2 regions of the Microbacterium sp. NPDC056736 genome follow, and region 2 is predicted to be linked to the other one. Evidence: predicted binding sites of a transcription regulator. Region 2 holds the regulator's gene; the other holds the start of a gene.
The links. The regulator HrcA, encoded in region 2, represses chaperone genes, less so after heat shock. The targets are predictions, from matches to a motif close to TTNGCACTCGNNNNNNNCGAGTGCNAA.
Positions count from the first base shown of each region.

Region 1 (7,012 bases), on a different contig from region 2:
GCTTTGTCCGCCCACGGCGTGGCATCAGTCAGCCCGCCGATCACGAGATCGACATCCTCCCGCTCCAGCGCCCGCACCAGTGCCTCTTCGGAGCCGACCGTCCACTCGATCTCCGCGTCGACCGTCTCGGCGAACGACTCGACAAGCGCAGCCTCTGAGCCGGCCACCGCGTCTCCGGTGACGGAGGTGAAGTCCCCGTTGGGGGACACGCCGACGTTCAGGGTGCCGCCCGACACGCGATCCAATGTGCCTTGGGGATCCGCGGGAACGGCGGCGCATCCGGTCAGCAGGAGCAGCGATGTCGTCAGCGCCAGGACTCTCCACATGACATCACGATAGGCGCGCGCCTACGAAGGCCCGGCGAGGCGCAACGAAGGCGGCGCGATCGTCTCCCCGTCGACCTCATGATGGGGACGATCCCGGCCCGCAGCCGGAAACGACGTCGCGCTGATCCTGGGGCCCCTTCCCTCTGGGCGTGTGCGCCATCATCATGGACCTGTCCGCATCGAGCGATGGAGGTCGAGATGAGCGTGTATCGAGTGATCGATGTCGTCGGCACGAGTGCGTCCTCGTGGGAGGAGGCGGCCCGAGAAGCGATCACCACAGCGTCCGGGTCGCTCCACGACCTGCGCGTGGCGGAGGTCACGAAACAGGACGTCGTGGTCGGCGACGACGGCGCGCTGCTGTTCCGCACCCGGATCCAGCTGTCGTTCAAGTACGCGCCGGAGTAAGCCGGGCGTCACCATCAGGACCCCACGGTCACGACTGTGTTCGGTCATCGTGCGCGCTGTCGCGGTGATCCGCCACGTCCGGCTCCGCCCGCAGCAGGTCGGCGGCCTCCTCCTCGGGCCGAGGAGCGATGGTCTCGTCGAGTTCGATCTCCGGGATGTCCGGCTCGCCGGGCCCGGGCACCCGGTGTGCGGGTACGTGCTCATCGTGGACGGACATCGCAGCCCCCTTCGCGGAAGAAACCCAGCGTACGTCGACGCGCCCCGGCGGAGACGGCGCGCGCTACCTCCGCTGCTCGAAGATCCCTGCCGTGATCGGCACCGCGACCGCGCCGCAGACGATCAGCACGCCGAGCACGAACGCCGGTGCCGAGAGGATCGGCAGCGAGAACGAGATCCCCAACAGCACCATCCCGCCGATGAGCAGGATCAGATAGATGACGAACAGCATGGTCCACCTCCAGAGGTCGATTCCCTCCTGAATACTCCCCGATTCGCTCCGGCGCGAGGGGGGTTGCGTGCGGCCTGGCACGTCGCGTACGGGCGGGCCACAATGACGCCATGAGACTCGTGCAGGTCGCGCAGCACGCCGAGGATCTCGAGCGTGCTGCGGCCTTCTACTCCGCACTGCTCGAAGCGCCTGCAACCGCTGTCTTCGATCCGCCCGGGCTCCTCTTCTTCGACCTCGACGGGGTGCGACTCCTGCTCGATCGCGCGGCCCCACCGTCTCTCCTCTACCTCCGCGTCGACGACGTCGACAGGGCACTCGAGCGGCTCGGGGGTCGCGCGGACGTGGTCTCGCCCCCGCACGTCATCTTCACGCACACCGACGACACGCTCGGGCCCGCCGGGCACGACGAGTGGCAGGCCTTCGTGAAGGACTCCGAGGGCAACACGGTGGGGCTCGTCTCGTTCCGGCCTTCGGCGTGAGTCGACAGACTGCCTCGCGGAATCGCCGTGATGCGCGCATCGTGCTCCTATCGACTCGGTAACGCCCTGCAGATCGCACGGGGCGTGCTTTAGCCTGGTGGCGATGAGCGCCTACGTCTCGGCGTTCGAGCTGTTCTCCATCGGCGTAGGACCCTCGAGCTCCCACACGGTCGGCCCCATGCGGGCGGCCCACGACTTCGCCGTGCGGCTGCGCGCCTCCGGTGCGCTGCCCCGCGTGCGGCGGGTCACCTGCACGCTCTACGGCTCGCTCGGCGCGACCGGCATCGGCCACGGCACGCCGGACGCGGTGGTCGCAGGCCTGCAGGGACACGAACCCGAGACGGTGGATCCGGATGCCGTCCGTGCGGCGTGGAGCGGATGGCCCGACGGCGAGACGCTCGCCGTCGCGGGCGTCCACGCCGTGCCGTTCCGGCGCGACGACGTCGTCTTCGCGCCGCGGACCAGGCTGCCCGCGCACCCGAACGCGATGACGCTGGAGGCGTGGGCATCCGCTGACGACGGCCCGGCACGCGCGCTGAGCGGTCCCGGCATCCGCGAGACCGGCGCGTCCGCCGCGACGGTCGAGATCGAGCCGGTGTCCGGTGCCGGCCTCATCGCCCGCGAGACGTACTACTCGGTCGGAGGCGGATTCATCCGCCGCGAGGGTGACCCGTCGACCGGCGCGGGCGCCACTGCGTCGGCGTCTGTGTACCCGATGGATTTCGACAGCGCCGAGCAGCTGCTGGCGCTGTGCGATGAGCGGGGCCTCACGATCGCCGAGGCCGCCCGCCTCAACGAGACGGCGCTTCGCAGCGAGGAGCAGGTCGCCGAGGGGCTGGACGCCATCTGGGATGCGATGGCCGCCTGCGTCGAGGCCGGTCTGCGCGCCGACGGCGTGCTGCCGGGCATGCTGGGCGTGAAGCGGCGTGCCGCTGCCATCCGCGCACAGCTCGAGACGGCGGAAGCGGACGGTCGCCGCGAACTCCCGGGGGAGTGGCTCGGTGCCTTCGCGCTCGCGGTCAACGAGGAGAACGCCGCCGGTGGCCGCGTGGTGACCGCGCCCACGAACGGCGCCGCGGGGATCGTGCCCGCCGTGGCGATGTACTGGTGGCGCTTCCTCGCCGATTCGGGGCTCGGCGCCGGCAACGCGGTCACCCCGTACAGCGAGCTCGTCGGCAGCGCCCTCCTCGGCTACCACGGGCATGCCGCCGCGCCCGAGGCGGTCGCCGGGTGGGACGAGCGCGAGGTCGCCGAGGCGAACCGTCGCCGCGGCATCCGTCGGTATCTCCTCACCGCGACGGCGCTCGGCTCTCTCTTCAAGGCGAACGCGTCGATCTCGGGGGCCGAGGGCGGCTGCCAGGCGGAGGTCGGGTCGGCGTGCGCGATGGCCGCCGGCGGGCTCACCGCCGTGATGGGCGGCACCAACCGCCAGATCGAGAACGCGGCCGAGATCGCGATGGAGCACCATCTCGGCCTCACCTGCGACCCGGTCGGCGGGCTGGTGCAGATTCCGTGCATCGAGCGCAACGCGATCGCGGCGTCCACCGCCGTCACTGCGGCGCGGCTCGCGCTGCGCGGCGACGGCTCGCACTACGTCTCGCTCGATGCGGTGGTCGAGACGATGCGGCAGACGGGGATCGACATGTCGCACAAGTACAAGGAGACGAGCGAGGGCGGGCTCGCGGTCAACGTCATCGAGTGCTGACGCGTTCGTTCACGGCGAACAGCGGACCTAGCACTCGCACCCCTCGAGTGCTAATCTGTGATTAGTTGAGTCGACTCGACTCAACTCCAAGAACGAGAGGAGACAACCATGGCTACGTATGACCCGTTCCGTGATCTCGATCGTCTGGCGTCGAGTCTCTTCGACACGCGACGCGGCCCGCGCCGCATGCCGATGGACCTGTACCGCGATGGCGACCACTACGTCCTGACCGCCGATCTGCCGGGCATCGACCCGGGATCCGTCGACATCGACGTGGACGGCCAGCTCCTGACCATCCGCGCCGAGCGCACCCTCCACAGCGGCGAAGACGTCAAGTGGATCACCCGTGAGCGCGAGGCCGCGAGCTTCCTGCGGCAGCTCAACCTCGGCCAGGGGATCGACACCGACAGCATCTCCGCCAGCTACAACAACGGCGTGCTGAGCGTCACGATCCCCGTCAGCGAGAAGGCGAAGCCGCGCAAGGTCGAGGTGACGACCGAGGGGTCGTCGCCCACCATCCAGGCGCACGAGTCCACCTCGGACGCGCCGCAGCCCATCGAGCAGTGACCGGCTGAGCCGCGCACGATCGACGGATGCCTCGTCCCCACGCCGGGGACGGGGCATCCCGTCTTTCCGCACGGCCCGGGAGCGAGGCCGCAGCAGCCGGTCCGGGCCCGCTCAGCCTCCGCTGCGGCGGCCGCGGCGGACGCGATCGAGCGTCTCGCCCGCGGCGACTCCGGCGAGCACGACGGAGGCGGCGACGGTGAGCCACAGCGCACCGATCCCGCCCGAGGCCAGCGCCACCGCGCCGACGACCAGCAGCGCCGCGATGCCCGCGAGCTGGGCACGCGCCCACCGCTGCTCGAGCACGCGCCGGAAGAGGACGCAGCCGATCAGGAACAGCAGCGGGCCCAGCAGCACGGCGACCGTGGGCGCGAAGCCGGCTGCCCGCGGATGGGCGAGGGCCTCCTTGTCGCCCACGCTCAGCGCGACGATCCCGCCGATGATGGCGAGGTGGATCCAGGTATACGCCGTCCGCGCGAGGCGGCCGGGCTCGTCGGCCGCCTCGATCGCCTCCGAGCCCAAGCGCTCGCCGTGATCGAAGTAGATCCACCAGATGGCGGCCGCGGCGGCGAACGCCGCCGCCATGGCGATGATGGACTCGGCCGATGACTCCTTCGCCACGAAGGCGAACCCGGTGACCAGGAGCCCCTCGCCCAGGGCGATGAGGACGAACAGGGCCGTGCGCTCGGCGATATGGGGCCCGGAGAGGTCCCAGGCGCCGATGAGCACGCGGCCGCGTCCGGGGACGGGGAAGCCGAGGATGGTGCCGAGGAGCTCCACGGCGAGGGCGGCCGCCCAGAGCGGCAGCTGCCACCACAGCGGCAGCAGTGCCCCGGCGATCCACAGGCCCGCGGCCACAGCCGTCCAGACCAGCACCAGCGTGAAGTCGTGCGACACCTGGCGGTCATGGCGACGCGTCGCCCACACGATGAACGCCGTGCGGCCGATCTGCAGCACGACGTAGGCGAGGGCGAATGCCCACGCCCGCTCGCCGAACGCCTCCGCGATCGCCACGCTCATCACCAGGGCCACGAAGGCGAGGCCGATCACGACGCCGCGCACGGGCAGCGCGACGGGGTCGAGCCAGTTCGTGACCCACGTGGTCGAGACCCACGCCCACCACAGGGCGCACACCATGATCACGCCCTCGAGCAGGCCCGCCGGATTCTGCTGCTCGGCGAGATAGCTCGACAGCTGCGTCAGGGCGAACACGAAGACGAGGTCGAAGAAGAGCTCGACATAGGTGACGCGGTCGGCGCGCGGCGAGTCGGTCGGGCGCATCACATCGCGCGCCAGCCCAAAGGTCATGCCTCATCCTGGCACTGCGGCCCTCGTTCACCGGCTCCCGCGGCCGGTGAAATGCCGGCGGCAGCGGGCCTGATAGGACTCGATGCCGCCGATCTGCGCGAGGGTCGGGATCCTGGCGTCACCGGCATCCGCTGCCGAGATCCGCTGATGGAATGCGGCGTCCTCCCCGCACACGGCGCACACCGCGGTCAGCTTGATCACGTCCTCGGCGATCGCCATCAGCGACGGGAGGGGCTCGAAGGGCTCCCCGTCGAACGTGACGCACAGGCCCGACACCACGACGTCCACGCCGTCGGCGACCAGCCCGTCCACGGCGCCGACGAGCTCGGGACCGAAGAACTGCGCCTCGTCGACGGCGACGAGATCCAGGTCCCTGCCGCGCACGGCGGACACGAGCCCGGCGACGTCGGCGACCGGCCTCGACGCCACGCTGAGTCCCGAATGGGAGCTGACCTGACCCTCGCCGCGCCGATCGTCGAGCGCATGGCTGAGCACCTCGACCGACAGCCCGGCGATGCGCGCGCGGCGGACCCGCCGCAGCAGCTCCTCGGACTTGCCGGCGAACATCGGACCGGCCACCACCTGCAGCCTGGCCTGGTTGCGTGTGTGCATGGCGCCCACCCTACGGCTGCCCGTCCCCGGACGCGGTGCCCGGACTCCGGGCCTGCGTCTCCGGACCTCTTGACGGCGTGGCGCCGCGGGGTCACTGTTCACACGTGATGAATATGCCTGCAGCGGATGCCGTCACGGTGCGCGGGCTGCACGTGAGGCGCGGCACCACCGAGGTCTTCAGGGACCTTCATCTCGAAGTTCCGCGTGGAGAGATCACGGGCCTTCTGGGACCGTCCGGCTGCGGCAAGACCACACTGATGCGCGCGATCGTGGGCGTGCAGAAGGTCGAGGGCGGCACCGTCACCGTGCTGGGGGAGCCGGCCGGATCGGCGGCGCTGCGCCGGCGGGTGTCGTACGACACGCAGGCGGCGTCGGTCTACGGCGACCTCACCATCCGGCAGAACATGCGGTACTTCGCCCGGCTCGTCGGCGCCCACCGCTCGGACGTCGACCGCGTCATCGAGCAGGTCGGGCTCGCCGACCAGCGCGACCAGACCATCGACTCCCTCAGCGGCGGCCAGGAGACGCGGGTCTCGCTCGGTGTGGCGATGCTCGGCGCGCCGGAGCTCCTCGTGCTGGACGAGCCGACGGTGGGCCTGGACCCGCTGCTGCGCGCCGAGCTCTGGGACGTCTTCCGCGCACTCGCCGACGCAGGGGCGACGCTCATCGTGTCGAGTCACGTCATGGACGAAGCGCTGCGGTGCGACCGGCTGGTGCTGATGAGGGCAGGGCGCATCATCGCCGACACGACCCCCGGCGGTCTGCTCGCCGACACCGGAGAGACGGATCCGGATGCCGCGTTCCTCGCGCTCGTCCAGCACGACGCACTGCGGCGGGCGCAGGACACCCCGGCCGACGCCCACGAAGGCCACGCCCTGACCCGCCGTGAGGCACGCCGGAACGCGGACGCGCCCGGGCGACGCGCGAAGGACGGGGGTGCGCCGTGAACGGCACCCTGACCGTCGCGACCGCCGGCCGCGTGCTGCGGCAGCTGAGCCACGACCCGCGCTCGATCGCGCTGATGCTCGTCGCCCCGAGCCTGCTGGTCGGGCTGTTCGCGTGGCTGTTCAGCGATCTGGACGGCGTCTTCGACCAGTTCGGGGGGCCCATCCTGGCGCTCTTCCCGTTCATCGTCATGTTCCTCATCACCTCGATCACGACCCTC
Region 1 is NZ_JBHTZE010000006.1:190,149-197,160, reverse strand. It holds gene ACFRAL_RS13490 (hypothetical protein) at 1-326, opposite strand, end outside; gene ACFRAL_RS13485 (dodecin family protein) at 525-731, shown strand; gene ACFRAL_RS13480 (hypothetical protein) at 760-948, opposite strand; gene ACFRAL_RS13475 (hypothetical protein) at 1,012-1,179, opposite strand; gene ACFRAL_RS13470 (methylmalonyl-CoA epimerase) at 1,290-1,658, shown strand; gene ACFRAL_RS13465 (L-serine ammonia-lyase, iron-sulfur-dependent, subunit alpha) at 1,762-3,363, shown strand; gene ACFRAL_RS13460 (Hsp20/alpha crystallin family protein) at 3,472-3,930, shown strand; gene ACFRAL_RS13455 (low temperature requirement protein A) at 4,042-5,235, opposite strand; gene ACFRAL_RS13450 (thymidine kinase) at 5,263-5,847, opposite strand; gene ACFRAL_RS13445 (ABC transporter ATP-binding protein) at 5,955-6,794, shown strand; gene ACFRAL_RS13440 (ABC transporter permease) at 6,791-7,012, shown strand, end outside.
Region 1: ACFRAL_RS13460 (Hsp20/alpha crystallin family protein) is a predicted target of HrcA. The motif match lies at 3,391-3,417, and genes of this name have one in related genera.

Region 2 (7,012 bases):
CGGCGGTGAGGACGTCCAGCTCCTCGGGGGCGATGCCGCCCTCGGGGCCGACGACGAGGACGATGTCGCGCTCCTCCCCCTCGCCCACCCGCAGGGCGCTCAGGGGCTCCGTCGCCGTCGGCTCCAGGATCAGGACGACGGATGCCTCCGCCCGGCGTGCCAGCTGAGCGGTGGTCGTCAGCTCCGCGACGTCCGGGAGCCACGCGCGGTGAGCCTGCTTCGCGGCCTCGCGGACGATCGTGGCCCATCGCGCCCGCCCCTTCGACGCCTTCGCCGCGTCCCAGCGCGACACACTCCGGGCGGCCTGCCACGGCACGATCTCGTCCACGCCCAACTCGGTCGCCGCCTGCACGGCGAGCTCGTCGCGGTCTCCCTTGGCCAGCGCCTGCACGAGCACGACCCGTGGTCGCGGTGCGGGGGCATCCGTCCGCTCGCGGACCCGGACGACGACCTCGCGCGGCGCGACGGCCTCGACCTCGCCGGTCAGCCACGCACCCCTCCCGTCGCCGACGGTGACACCCTCGCCGACGCGGACACGGCGCACGGTGGCGGCGTGATGCGCCTCGGGGCCGGTCAAGGTCACGGTCCTCCCGGGCGAGAGCCCAGCGGCGTCGTCGACGAGGAAGTGCAGCGGCATGGCTCAGCCGTTCCGGAAGCGGTCGCGCAGCTTGGCGAACAGTCCCTGGTGGAACTCCGCGAGCCGGGGACCTGGGGCCTTCGTGCGCTTGGCGAACTCCTCGATCAGGGCGCGCTCCTTGTGGTCCAGCCGTGTCGGGGTCACCACGTGCACGCCGACCTTGAGATCGCCCCGCTGCGAGCCGCGCAGCGGGGTGATGCCGCGCCCCTTGATCGTCAGGATGTCGCCGGCCTGCACGCCGGGGCGCACCTCGAGCTCGACCGGGCCGTCCAGCGACTGGATCGTCGTGGTCGTGCCGAGGATCGCGTCGGGCATCGACACCTCGAGGGTCGCCAGCAGGTCGTCGCCGTCACGGCTGAACACCTCGTGGGGCGACACCGTCACCTCGATGTACAGGTCGCCGTTCGGGCCGCCGGCGGGGCCGACCTCGCCCGAGCCGGGCAGCTGCAGGCGCAGGCCGGTCTCGACGCCGGCGGGGATGTCGAGGGACACGGTGCGGCGCGCGCGCACACGCCCCTGCCCCTGGCACGTCGCGCAGGGGTACGGGATCGTGGTGCCGTAGCCCTGGCACACGTTGCACGGCTGCGACGTCACGACGTTGCCCAGCAGGCTCCGCACCTGACGCTGGACGTTGCCCGTGCCGTGGCAGATGTCGCACGTCACGGGGCTGGTGCCGGGCTGGCAGCACGACCCCTGGCAGGTCTCGCACAGCACGGCGGTGTCGACGTCGATGTCGCGGTGGGCGCCGAACACCACGTCCCCGAGCTCCAGGGTGACGCGCACGAGGGCGTCCTGCCCGCGCTCGCGCCGCGACCGCGGCCGGCCGCCGCGCGTGCCCCCGGCCGCGCCGAAGAAGGTCTCGAAGATGTCGTTGAACCCGCCGAACCCGCCGGCGCCGCCGAACGGAGAATCGGCGCCGCCCATGTCGTAGCGGGCGCGCTGCTCGGGGTCGCTGAGCACGTCGTAGGCGTGCGTGACGAGCTTGAACCTCTCGGCCGCGTCCTCGCCGGGGTTCACGTCCGGGTGGAGCTGGCGCGCGAGCTTGCGGTAGGCCTTCTTGATCTCGTCGGGGGTGGCCTCGCGCGAAACGCCGAGGACCTCGTAGTGGTCAGCCACTTTCGCCTTCCTGCCGCGGCGGCGCCGCGGGATCGTGGGTACGCGTCCGCGTCAGCGGGAGCTGTCGTCCTGCTCGAGCATGCGCGTGAGGTAGCGCGCGACGGCACGGACCGCCGCGAGGTTCGAGGGGTAGTCCATGCGGGTGGGGCCGAGCACGCCGACACGCGCGAGCGAGCCGGTGGCATCGTAATCGCTGGCGACGACGGATGCCTCGGCCAGGCCGAACGGCTCGTTCTCGCGTCCGATGCTGGCGGCGAGCCCCTGCTCGTCGGCCACCATCTCGCCCATGAGCCGCAGCAGCGTCACCTGCTCCTCGATCGCCTCGAGGAGCGGATAGATGCTGCCGCGGAAGTCCGACTCGCTGCGCGCGAGATTGGCGCTGCCGGCCATCACGAGCCTGTCCTGGCGGAACTCCTCGAGCTCCTCGGCGACCGCACGCACGATCTCGTCGGTGGCGCGCTCGTGGGCGGGGGCTTGCGGGGCCTGCGCCTCCAGGCGGTCGGCGATGCGCTGCAGCCCCTCCCGGACGGGCCGGCCCACCAGCAGCGTGCCGAGCTCGGCGCGGATGCGCGCGAGGTCGGCCTCGTCGAACTCGTCGCCCACGAAGGCGAGCCGCTGCGAGACCCGGCCGGTGTCGGTGACGACGATGACGAGCATGCGCCCGGCGCTGAGCTGCACGAGCTCGACGTGCGTGACGGTGGCGCGGGCGAACGACGGGTACTGCACGATCGCGACCTGGCCCGTGAGCTGCGTGAGTGCGCGCACCGTGCGCACGAGCACGTCGTCGAGGTCTCCGGGGCCGTCGAGGAACGAGGCGATCGCGGACCGCTGCGCCGGCGAGAGCGGCCGCAGCTCCGCCAGATGGTCGACGAACACCCGATACCCCTTGTCGGTCGGCACGCGGCCGGACGACGTGTGCGGGGCGGCGATGAGCTCCTCGTCTTCGAGCAGGGCCATGTCGTTGCGGATGGTCGCCGCAGAGACGCCGAAGGCGTGCCGCTCGACGATCGCCTTGCTGCCGACCGGCTCGCGCGTGTCGACGTAGTCCTGGACGATCGCCCGCAGCACCTGGAGACCGCGCTCGCTGACCATCACGCCTCCTCACGCCCGATCTGGCACTCGCATGACTGGAGTGCCAATTCTATCCGATGAGCCCGTCACGATCGCTGAGCGACGCCGCGTCCGCAGATGTCCGCGCGGCTCCGCCCCGGCACGCCCCGGCGCGGCCGCCTCACGGCGTCAGCGCCCGGACGACGGCGTCGGCCAGGAGCCGCCCGCGTCGGGTGAGCACGACACGGCCCCGGAGCGCGTCCCGCCCCTCGATCAGGCCGTCGGCGATCAGCGCGGCCACCGCGTGCCGACCCTCGCCCAGCAGCTCGTCGACGGGCATCCCCTCGCGGATGCGGGTGCGCAGCAGAACGCTCTCCAGACCGCGGGCGGCGGCATCCGGGATCTCCCGTCCCGCCGCGGGCGACTCGCCGGCCGCGAGGCGCTGGGCGTAGGCCGCCGGGTGCTTGACGTTCCAGAAGCGCACGCCGTTGACGTGGCTGTGGGCGCCGGGGCCGAAGCCCCACCAGTCGGTGCCCGTCCAGTACGCCAGGTTGTGCCGGGAGCGGTGCTCGGGGCCGCGGGACCAGTTCGACACCTCGTACCAGTCGAAGCCGGCGACGGACAGCAGGTCGTCGGCGAGCTCGTACATGTCGGCCTGCAGGTCGTCGTCGGGCGCGGCGACCTCGCCGCGGCGGATCTGACGGGCGAGCTTGGTGCCATCCTCGATGATCAGCGCGTAGGCCGAGATGTGGTCGGGCTCCAGCGCGACGGCCGTCGCGAGCGAGCTGCGCCAGTCGTCGAGCGTCTCGCCCGGTGCGCCGTAGATGAGGTCGACGCTGACGTCGAGTCCCGCCTCGCGTGCGGCCGACACGGCGGTGCGCACGTTGTCGGGGTCGTGGGTGCGGTCGAGCGCTGCCAGGACGCGGGGGACGGCGGACTGCATGCCGATCGACATCCGGGTGACCCCCGCTGCCGCCAGCTCGGCCGCCACCGCCGGCGACACCGTGTCGGGATTGGCCTCGACGGTGATCTCCGCGTCGTCCCGGAGCCCGAACGCCTTGCGCACCCCGTCGAGCATGCGCGCGAGATCCCCCGGCGGCAGCAGCGTGGGCGTGCCTCCGCCGAAGAAGACCGTCGATGCGGGCCGGGTGCCGCCGGCGCGCTCGAGGACGCTCCGGGCGAGGCCGATCTCGCGCAGGAGCGTGTCGGCGTACTGGTCCTGGCGTGCCCCGCGCAGCTCGGACGACGTGTAGGTGTTGAAGTCGCAGTACCCGCACCGCACGCGGCAGAAGGGCACGTGCAGGTACACGCCGAAGTCGGTGGCCTGATCGATGCGGATGCCGGCCGGCAGCGAGCCGTCCGCCGGAACGGGCTCGCCGAGAGGAAGAGCGGAGCCCATCAGCGCCTCACGCGGGGGTGGTGTACAGCGGCGAGATCGCGCGCAGATAGCGCGTGAACAGCTCACGCCGGCGGCGCCTGGTCAGCGCGGGCAGCATCCGGTACAGCAGCGCGTGCGGGGCGTCGAACGCGCGCACGGTGAACCACACCTCGTCCTTGTCGTTCCAGTCCAGCATGAACGACTCCTCGCCGCTGACCACCGAGTCGCCGACCGTGCCCAGGGCGAAGCCGACGCGCCGGGGCTCCTCGATGGCGAAGATCACCCGGAGCTCGGCATCCGCCCGAAGCCCCTTCACACGGCCCGCGACGCGGATCGTCGTGCCGGGCCCCACGTACGGGGTGCCGTCGGCGTCGAAGCGCTGCTCCGACTCGGTGCGGCTCGGCGCGACCGGGTTGCCCTCGGCGTCGAAGCTCACGCCCGAGTACATCGGCCCGGAAGCCGGGCGGACGTCGGTCACCTCGAGTCCGGCGCCGCGCTGGGCGGTCCACGACAGCAGCGCATCGCTCGCGGCGTGGAAGCGGGCCTCGCCGCTGCCGATGCGCCACGACTGCTCCGCGGGGATGCTGCGCTCCGGCGGGAAGTGCATCAGATCGGCCGCCTGCGTCGCCCCGACGGCGGCGTAGTCGACGGTGTCGTCACGGAAGGTCCCTCGACGCATGAGGACCAGCCTACTTGGCGCCCTTGGTCTCGACGTCACCCGAGAGCGCGGCGATGAACGCCTCCTGGGGGACCTCCACGCGCCCGACCATCTTCATGCGCTTCTTGCCCTCCTTCTGCTTCTCGAGGAGCTTGCGCTTGCGCGAGATGTCACCGCCGTAGCACTTCGCCAGGACGTCCTTGCGCATGGCGCGGATGTTCTCGCGCGCGATGATGCGGGCGCCGATGGCGGCCTGGATCGGCACCTCGAACTGCTGCCGCGGGATGAGCTTGCGCAGGCGCTCGGTCATCATGGTGCCGTACGCGTACGCCTTCTCGCGGTGCACGATCGAGCTGAAGGCGTCGACCTTGTCGCCCTGCAGCAGGATGTCGACCTTGACCAGGTCGGCCGTCTGCGAGCCGGCGGGCTCGTAGTCGAGGCTCGCGTAGCCCTGCGTCTTGGACTTCAGCTGATCGAAGAAATCGAACACGATCTCGCCGAGCGGCATGTTGTAGCGCAGCTCGACGCGGTCCTCGCTGAGGTAATCCATGCCCAGAAGCGACCCGCGGCGCGACTGGCACAGCTCCATGACCGTGCCGACGTAGTCCTTGGGCAGCAGGATCCCCACCTTCACCACGGGCTCCGAGACCTCGGCGACGCGGCCGTCGGGGTACTCGCTGGGGTTGGTGACCACGACCGTCTCCCCCGTGTCGGTGGTGACCTCGTAGGTCACCGACGGCGCGGTCGTGATGAGGTCGAGGTCGAACTCGCGCGACAGGCGCTCGGTGATGATCTCGAGGTGCAGCAGCCCGAGGAAGCCGCAGCGGAAGCCGAAGCCCAGCGCGACCGACGTCTCGGGCTCGTACTGGAGGGAGGCATCCGACAGCTTGAGCTTGTCCAGCGCCTCGCGCAGATCGCCGTAGTCGCTGCCGTCGATCGGGTAGATGCCGGAGAACACCATCGGCTTCGGGTCGGTGTACCCCGGCAGGGCCTCGGCGGCGGGCTTGCGCTGATTGGTGATCGTGTCGCCGACCTTCGACTGGCGCACGTCCTTCACGCCGGTGATCAGGTAGCCGACCTCGCCGACGCCGAGACCCCGGGTGGGCACCGGCTCGGGGCTGGACACGCCGATCTCGAGGAGGTCGTGGGTGGCTCGCGTCGACATCATCTGGATCCGCTCGCGCGGCTCGAGCTTGCCGTCGACCATGCGGACGTACGTCACGACGCCGCGGTACGAGTCGTACACCGAGTCGAAGATCATCGCGCGGGCCGGGGCGTCGGCGTCGCCCGTGGGCGCGGGGATCTGCTCGACGATGCGGTCCAGCAGGTCCTCGACCCCCATCCCCGTCTTGCCGGACACCCGCAGCACGTCGTCCGGCGAGCCGCCGATCAGGTTGGCCAGCTCGGCGGCGAACTTCTCGGGGTCGGCTGCCGGGAGGTCGATCTTGTTGAGCACCGGGATGATGTGCAGGTCGTTCTCGAGCGCGAGGTAGAGGTTGGCGAGGGTCTGGGCCTCGATCCCCTGCGCGGCGTCGACGAGCAGGATCGCGCCCTCGCAGGCGGCGAGCGAGCGCGACACCTCGTAGGTGAAGTCCACGTGCCCGGGCGTGTCGATCATGTTCAGCGCGAACGTCCCGTCCGCGGTGGACCACGGCATGCGGACGGCCTGCGACTTGATCGTGATTCCCCGCTCGCGCTCGATGTCCATGCGGTCGAGGTACTGCGCGCGCATGTCGCGGTCGGATACGACGCCGGTGATCTGCAGCATCCTGTCCGCCAGCGTCGACTTTCCGTGGTCGATGTGGGCGATGATGCAGAAGTTGCGGATCAGCTCAGGAGGGGTCGCAGACGGCTCGAGAGGCTTCAGGGCACGGGGTGACATGTCCAGACGATTGTACGGGTGACGGATGCCGCGACCCTGCGCGTCACCGGATCCCGCCGTGCGCAGGCCGCGCCGGTGCCGGCAGGCGGCTGAGGCCCTCCAGCAGCTCCGCCTTGTCGCTCGCGACGCAGACGCGCACCCATCCCTCGCCGGAGGCCCCGAACGCGCTGCCCGGCGCGACGGCCACCCCGTGCTCGTCGAGGAACCGCTCGCACCACGCGACCACGTCGCCGCCCGAGGCGTGCGAGACGTCGATCCAGAGGTAGAACGCGCCGGTGGGTGCGAGATAGC
Region 2 is NZ_JBHTZE010000002.1:451,338-458,349, forward strand. It holds gene ACFRAL_RS06665 (16S rRNA (uracil(1498)-N(3))-methyltransferase) at 1-637, opposite strand, end outside; gene dnaJ (molecular chaperone DnaJ) at 641-1,753, opposite strand; gene hrcA (heat-inducible transcriptional repressor HrcA) at 1,805-2,845, opposite strand; gene hemW (radical SAM family heme chaperone HemW) at 2,985-4,202, opposite strand; gene ACFRAL_RS06685 (DUF1990 family protein) at 4,210-4,860, opposite strand; gene lepA (translation elongation factor 4) at 4,871-6,721, opposite strand; gene ACFRAL_RS06695 (pyridoxal phosphate-dependent aminotransferase) at 6,765-7,012, opposite strand, start outside.